2 linked regions of the Rhodoligotrophos appendicifer genome follow. The protein of the gene in region 1 interacts with the protein of each later gene in a pairwise test. Links are inferred from orthologs where the notes say so. Each region holds a gene or a part of one and is shown on either strand. Other genes may lie near its edges.

Region 1 (3,349 bases):
TCTTTTCGCCAGCTGCGGTAAGAACAACGTTGAACTCAGTCTGCTCTTCAACAGGAGCGGCAGCGGCACCACCACCGGCAGCAGCAACCGCCACCGGAGCAGCGGCAGAAACGCCCCACTTCTCCTCGAGCATCTTCGACAGCTCGGCAGCTTCAAGAACCGTCAGGCTCGAGAGCTCCTCAACAATCTTCGACAGATCAGTCATTGGTTTCTCTTTCTCTCAATCAGTTCGAACCGGATCACATGCATGGAGGCCGTCAAGCGGCCTCACTCTTGGTGGCATAAGCGTTGAGAACCCGTGCCAGCTGAGCAGCCGGCGCTTGGACCACGCCCGCAATGCGGGTGGCGGGGGTCTGAATCATGCCAACCAGCCTGCCTCTCAACTCGTCGAGAGACGGCAGTTCAGCCAGCGCCTTCACACCATCGGGATCGAGAACCCTCGCTCCCATGGCGCCGCCAAGAATAACGAGTTTTTCGTTTGTCTTGGCATAGGCGATCAACGCTTTCGGCGCCGAAATCGGATCAGGCGAATAAGCCACGGCTGTCGGACCCTTAAAAAGATCCTTTATGCCTTCCGAGTCGGTACCATCAAGAGCAAGCTTCACCAGACGATTCTTGGCGACCTTCAAGGACCCCCCCACCGCAGCCATCTGGCGACGCAGAGTATTCATCTGCGGCACCGTCAAGCCTTGATAGCCAACCACGACAACGACGCCGGTGGTCAGGAACACCTGGTTGAGCGTTGTGATGAGCTCTTGCTTTTCAGCTCTCTCCACTTGCTCTCTCCTCGCGTGCGCTTTTGCCCTGAGATTCAGGGCGTTGCGCTTCCACACTAGCCATCGGCACTAAGGCCACCATGCACGAAGGCAGGTGCCATCTCCAATGGCGCTCACTGCCTGTCCGCAGCCAGATGCTCCGAGGAGCAAAGGACGCGATCTCGAGGTTCGAACCAACTGATGCTAAGGATAACCTCTATTTGGGAGACTATCCGCCATCAATCAACCCACTCCCCGTCTCATGCCGGCTGGACTATTAAGCAAACATTCGCATGCTTGCGCCGGCAGTCTCGGACAGGTCTTCTAGACCGGTTTGGCTGGGTGGATCGCCTTCGATACCCTCTGGCCAAACCAAACGCATAAGCAGACCGGCTGCTTTTGCCGGTCTGCTTATGCGAATCTCGTAATGCGATGACGACCTTTTACGCCGGGTTGCTCACGCTCGCAAGGTCTACCTTCAACCCAGGCCCCATTGTTGAGCTCAAGGACACCTTTTTAAGGTAAGTGCCTTTGGCGCCGGCGGGCTTCGCCTTCACCACGGCATCGACGAAGGCACGGATATTACCGGCTAAAGCATCCTCGGTGAAGCTCGCCTTTCCCACACCGCCGTGAATGATCCCGGCCTTCTCGACCTTGAATTCTACAGCACCACCCTTTGCAGCCTTCACGGCACCCGCCACGTCAGGCGTAACGGTGCCGACCTTCGGGTTCGGCATCATGCCACGCGGGCCGAGGACTTTGCCCAGGCGCCCCACTAAGGGCATCATATCAGGGGTTGCAATACAACGGTCGAAGTCGATGTTTCCTGCCTGCACGCTTTCAACCAAATCTTCAGCGCCAACGACGTCCGCCCCCGCAGCCTTGGCCTGTTCAGCTTTGTCGCCGCGAGCGAACACTGCCACTCGCACGGTGCGGCCAGAACCATTCGGGAGTTGGCAGACGCCACGGACCATCTGGTCCGCATGACGTGGATCGACACCGAGATTGAGTGAAATCTCGATCGTCTCGTCGAACTTCGCCTTCGCCCGTTCCTTCAACATCTTGAGGGCTTCGTCCAAGACATAAGCCTTTTCAGGATTAATGCCCTCGTTGACCTTCGCGATGCGCTTTGCAATCTTGGCCATATGATTACTCCGTCACCGAGAGGCCCATCGACCGGGCAGAACCGGCGATGATTTTCGAAGCTTGGTCAATGTCGCGTGCATTTAGATCTTTGAGCTTCGCCTTGGCGATGTCACGGACCTGATCCATGGTCACCGAGCCGACACTTGCTTTGCCAGGCTCCTTTGATCCCTTGGAAATCTTTGCGGCTTGGCGCAGCAGATAGCTGGCCGGCGGCGTCTTGATCTCAAAGGTGAAGGACTTGTCCTGAAACACGGTTATGACGGTCGGGCATGGCGCCCCCTTATCCAGCTCCTGCGTGGCGGCATTAAATGCCTTGCAGAACTCCATGATATTCAAACCACGCTGACCAAGAGCCGGTCCAATCGGTGGCGAGGGCGTCGCTGATGCTGCAGGTACCTGCAGCTTGATATAACCAGTAATCTTTTTTGCCATTCTATCCTCGTTGCCGGCCCATGCCGGCTCTGGTTTGAGGGTGGTGGTGCGGCTTTAATGGACATTTGCAGGCTGACAAATGTACCGGCCTCCCACCGCTATTCGGACAGGTCAGACCTTCTCCACCTGCCCAAATTCCAGCTCGACCGGCGTCGGTCGGCCGAAAATCGATACGGCTACCTTGAGCCGGGAGCGCTCCTCGTCAACTTCCTCGACAAGGCCATTGAATGAGGCAAAAGGACCATCGGCCACCTTGACCTGCTCGCCGATTTCGAAAGTGATCGACGGCCGTGGACGCTCCACACCCTCCTTTACCTGATAAAGGATGCGTTCGGCCTCGGCATTGGAGATCGGGATCGGCTTGTTGTCTGAACCCAGGAACCCCGTCACCTTCGGCGTATTCTTAATCAGATGGTAGCCCTGATCAGTCATTTCCATCCGAACCAGGACGTAGCCCGGGAAAAAACGTCGTTCACTCGTTACCTTTCGACCGCGCCGGACCTCGACGACCTCCTCGGTCGGCACCATGATCTCGTCGATCAGATGAGCCAGTCCTTGCTGTGCCGCCTGCTCCTTCAGCGACTCAGCCACTTTCTTCTCGAAATTCGAGTAAGTGTGAACGATGTACCAGCGCTTCGCCATTGTCTCTCGTTCCGCCGCTTACGCTCTGATGCCCAAAATGTAGCTCACGGCAAAGCTTAAAGCTTCGTCCACAATCAGGAAGAAAATAGAAGCGAAGACCACCATAATCATCACCATAACGGTCGTAATCATGGTCTCTTTCCGTGACGGCCAGGTCACCTTTGCCATTTCGGCGCGAACCTGCTGCACGAATTGGAATGGGTTCGTCTTCGCCATGCGCTTCTGCCTGTTCCGGACCTTAACCAGACTTCACCGCCTGGCTTTGAATTACCGTAACCCAGGACGGCGACCATCGCCTCTTATATCCCGGTCTTGCCTTTTGGCAGGGGCGGAGGGTCTCGAACCCCCGACCTGCGGTTTTGGAGACCGCCGCT
Region 2 (3,626 bases), on another replicon or contig:
CGCGGGAATTGGGCGAAAAATGGCCACAATCCCGCCTACCCCCCCTCGTCTAAGGGCATCACTCAGATGTTCAAGTGCTCCTGAGCAATGCCACACGTTGGAGAGACCTAATGAACTATGTAACCAAAGCAATTTCCGCTGGTGCCGTGGCGGTGGTCGCAAATGCAACGCCGCTTTACGCTGCCGATTTGCCGGCCTACGAGCCACCGCCACCGGTCCATACGGTGGTGGAAGCACCCGCATTATGGCAAGGCATCAGCGTCGGTGTCATCGGCGGATACGGGTGGGGTAAGGTCGATCACAAGCCATATGACTTCAAGCCTGAGGGTGGCCTCATCGGCGGTCTGGTCGGGCTGCATGGTCAGCAAGGCAACCTGGTCTATGGTGTCGAAGGCGATGCCTCATTCAGCTTCATGGATGCCAAGGACAAGTATACTTTTTACCATCTCCGCCCAGGCTTCGAGCCCGGCGACGAACTCGTAGCGGCTTGGCTGGACGGCTTCAGGCGCGACAAAGTCAGCGCCAAGATCTCGTCTGACTCACTCTTCACAGGGCGCGCCCGTCTCGGTTACGCCGTTGACCAGGCACTTCTGTATGCCACTGGTGGTATTGCAGCCACCCAAGCCACGCTTGAAGTCCAAGGCGAAAAAACAAAATATAAGAAGGACAAGTATGGCGTGACCCCGGTGCTCGGAGGAGGCGTCGAGTATAAACTCGAAAACAACTTCAGCATTCGCGGCGAATATCTCTACATGCTGCCTTACAAGATCAAATTTAACGATCGTCAATACTCCCGTCACAAGGCAGAGTTCGACGGCACACATCTCGTCCGCGTGGGGCTCAGCTACAGCCTCCCGATTTTCTGAGCAGCGCCACAGTCGGGGAAAGCGTTTCGCTTCCCCCGATCCTCACCTCCGAAGATCCGGAGGCACGGCCTCATCTTTCAGTTGGGCCACGATATCGGCAAACGGGACGGTCACCTGTTGCTGCACTCCCAAGCGCCGCACATTGACTGAGCGCTCATCGCGCTCTCGCTTTCCGAGCACGAGGATCACCGGCACCTTGGTCAAGGAATGTTCGCGCACCTTGTAATTGATCTTCTCGTTGCGCAGATCGGTCTCAACACGAATTCCCGCGGCTCCCAGCGCCTGAGCGACCTCGATTGCGTAATCGTCAACATCCGAGACAATAGGGGCCACAATCACCTGAACCGGAGCGATCCAGAACGGGAAATGACCTGCATAATGCTCAATCAAAATGCCGATGAAGCGCTCCATCGAGCCGCAGATCGCTCTATGGATCATGACCGGCGGCTGCTTCTGCCCATCCTGATCAATATAGAAAGCGCCGAATCGCTCCGGTAGGTTGAAGTCGATCTGCGTGGTGCCACATTGCCAGTCTCGGCCGATCGCGTCCCGGAGAACATATTCGAATTTCGGCCCGTAGAACGCTCCCTCGCCGGGATTTATCGACGTCTTGATCTTGCCCGCAGACTGTTCTTCTATCTGCACCAGCACACGCCTCATAACGTCTTCGGCATGGTCCCACATCTCATCCGTTCCAACCCGCTTCTCGGGACGGGTGGACAGCTTGACCACGATGTTGTCGGTGAAGCCGAAATCGGCATAGGTCGAGAGAATCAGGTCGTTGATCTTCAGGCATTCATCAGCCATCTGATCTTCAGTACAGAAGATGTGGGCGTCGTCCTGAGTAAAACCGCGCACCCGCATCAGGCCATGCAATGCCCCTGAGGGTTCGTAGCGGTGCACTGCACCGAATTCGGCCAACCTCAAAGAAAGATCCCGATAGCTTTTGAGACCGTGTTTGAAAATCTGCACATGTCCCGGGCAATTCATCGGCTTGAGAGCGAACACCCGGTCATCGTCGGTATCTTCGCCCGCCGATTGGACCTTGAACATATTCTCCTTGTACCAACCCCAGTGGCCCGAGGTTTCCCATAGGCCCTTATCCAAAATCTGGGGTGCATTAACTTCCTTATAATCGACAGCGAGCCTCCTTCGCATGTATGCGATGAGGGCCTGGAACACAGTCCAGCCATTGGGGTGCCAGAAGACCACGCCCGGCCCTTCCTCCTGGAAGTGAAACAGATCCATTTCCCGACCAAGCCGGCGATGGTCGCGCTTCTCCGCCTCCTCCAGCCGCTGGAGATAGTCCTTCAGATCCTTGTCATCGGCCCAGGCCGTCCCATAGATGCGCTGCAATTGGGCTCCCTGAGCATCGCCGCGCCAATAAGAGCCCGAGATCTTCATCAGCTTGAACGCGTTGCCCACCTTGCCGGTCGACGTCATATGGGGCCCGCGACAGAGATCCATCCACGCGCCCTGGGCATACATCTTTATGGTCTGGTTCTCAGGGATGGCATCAACCAGCTCCACCTTGAACATCTCGCCTTTGTCGCGGAAAAATGTCTTCGCTCTGTCACGGCTCCAGACTTCGCGCGTGAATGGCTTGTCCCGCTTTATTATCTCGCGCATTTTCTGCTCGATAACCTCGAGCTCCTCGGGATGAAAAGGCTCGTTCCGCGCAAAGTCATAGAAGAAGCCGTTTTCGATCACAGGACCAATCGTGACCTGAGTGCCGGGGAAAAGCTCTTGGACCGCTTCAGCCAGCACATGGGCGGCATCGTGACGTATGAGTTCCAGTGCCTCGGGATCGTCGCGGGTTATCAGTCGTATGTCGGCATCAGCTTGGATGGGTTCGCTGAGATCGCAAAGTGTGCCATCGATCATCATGGCAACCGCCTTCTTCTCCAGCGATTTCGAAATCGATGAGGCGACCTCTGAGCCGGTCACACCGTTCTCGAAGTTCCGACGGCCTCCATCGGGAAAGCTCAATTCAATCACGATCTTCTCCTGCTCAATCGCTGCATACCACGCAGGTAAGCGTTTCGGGTTCTTCCATTAAGGCGAGGCCGTGTTTTGGCCTGCTGGAGGACAATCGTCAAGCAAAGCAGCTTGGCCTCACTGTTGCCGGCAAAACACAACTTTAGATTGAATACGCCCCGCAGGGCGCCATCCACCTGTTGGAATTCAATAACTGTATGATATTTCAATATAATTTTTGCTTTTCCCACTCATCGTCAAGCCGGACTTGAGCCCTTGCGCATGATGAAGAAAGTGCTAAAACGTCAAAACACTAGTTAAGGTTGTGTTGACGTGCATTTCGGCTGGGGGGCCGATATTGGAGTGTTCCCCATGAGTTTCTTCTCTTTGCGTAGCTTTGCGTTTATCAGCGCCGCCATTGCCTGCGCTGGCACATTGGCATCCGGACCGGCATCTTCAGCCGATCTTCCAGCCATGGAAACCTACCCGAGCAATCCCTCTCTCGGTTTCGATGCCGCAAAGCCGTGGCAAGGCGTCTACATTGGCGTTCTCGGGAGCTACAACATGCTCAATGCCGATGTCGCTGTTTATTCGCCCCACCCCATCGATCCAGCCGTCAAGGGAATGTTCTGGGGGGCTTTGGCGGGGATGAACCTTCAACTCGGCGATTTCGTGCTGGGTGCCGAGGCTGACACCAGCTTTGGCAATGCAACCGGCAGAGGGCCAAGAGTCGCCGTTGAAATGAACCAGTTCTCAACGTTCCGGGGCCGTCTTGGCTATGCC

What was found.
Region 2: the proteins of rplA (region 1) and thrS interact in binary tests that used the Escherichia coli proteins (3 or more experiments, as listed by UniProt). The link is inferred for Rhodoligotrophos appendicifer from one-to-one orthologs.

Annotation. Positions count from the first base shown.
Region 1 is NZ_VHKL01000017.1:233-3,581, reverse strand. The notes cover bases 50-2,762. They hold rplA (50S ribosomal protein L1), read right to left. Parts: upstream 1,901-2,762; coding sequence 1,199-1,900; downstream 50-1,198. Other genes in these bases: nusG (transcription termination/antitermination protein NusG), read right to left, coding at 2,445-2,762; rplK (50S ribosomal protein L11), read right to left, coding at 1,905-2,333; rplJ (50S ribosomal protein L10), read right to left, coding at 258-776; rplL (50S ribosomal protein L7/L12), read right to left, coding at 50-205. In the rest of the region: more of rplL, read right to left, coding at 1-49; more of nusG, read right to left, coding at 2,763-2,975; preprotein translocase subunit SecE, read right to left, coding at 2,994-3,191. UniProt on the Escherichia coli protein: One of the primary rRNA binding proteins, it binds very close to the 3'-end of the 23S rRNA. Forms part of the L1 stalk. It is often not seen in high-resolution crystal structures, but can be seen in cryo_EM and 3D reconstruction models.
Region 2 is NZ_VHKL01000004.1:109,623-113,248, forward strand. Bases 387-3,376 are described here. They hold thrS (threonine--tRNA ligase), read right to left. Parts: upstream 2,865-3,376; coding sequence 909-2,864; downstream 387-908. Other genes in these bases: FKM97_RS10040 (outer membrane protein), read left to right, coding at 387-866; FKM97_RS10050 (outer membrane protein), read left to right, coding at 3,216-3,376. Outside these bases: more of FKM97_RS10040, read left to right, coding at 111-386; more of FKM97_RS10050, read left to right, coding at 3,377-3,626. UniProt on the Escherichia coli protein: Catalyzes the attachment of threonine to tRNA(Thr) in a two-step reaction: L-threonine is first activated by ATP to form Thr-AMP and then transferred to the acceptor end of tRNA(Thr). The rate-limiting step is amino acid activation in the presence of tRNA.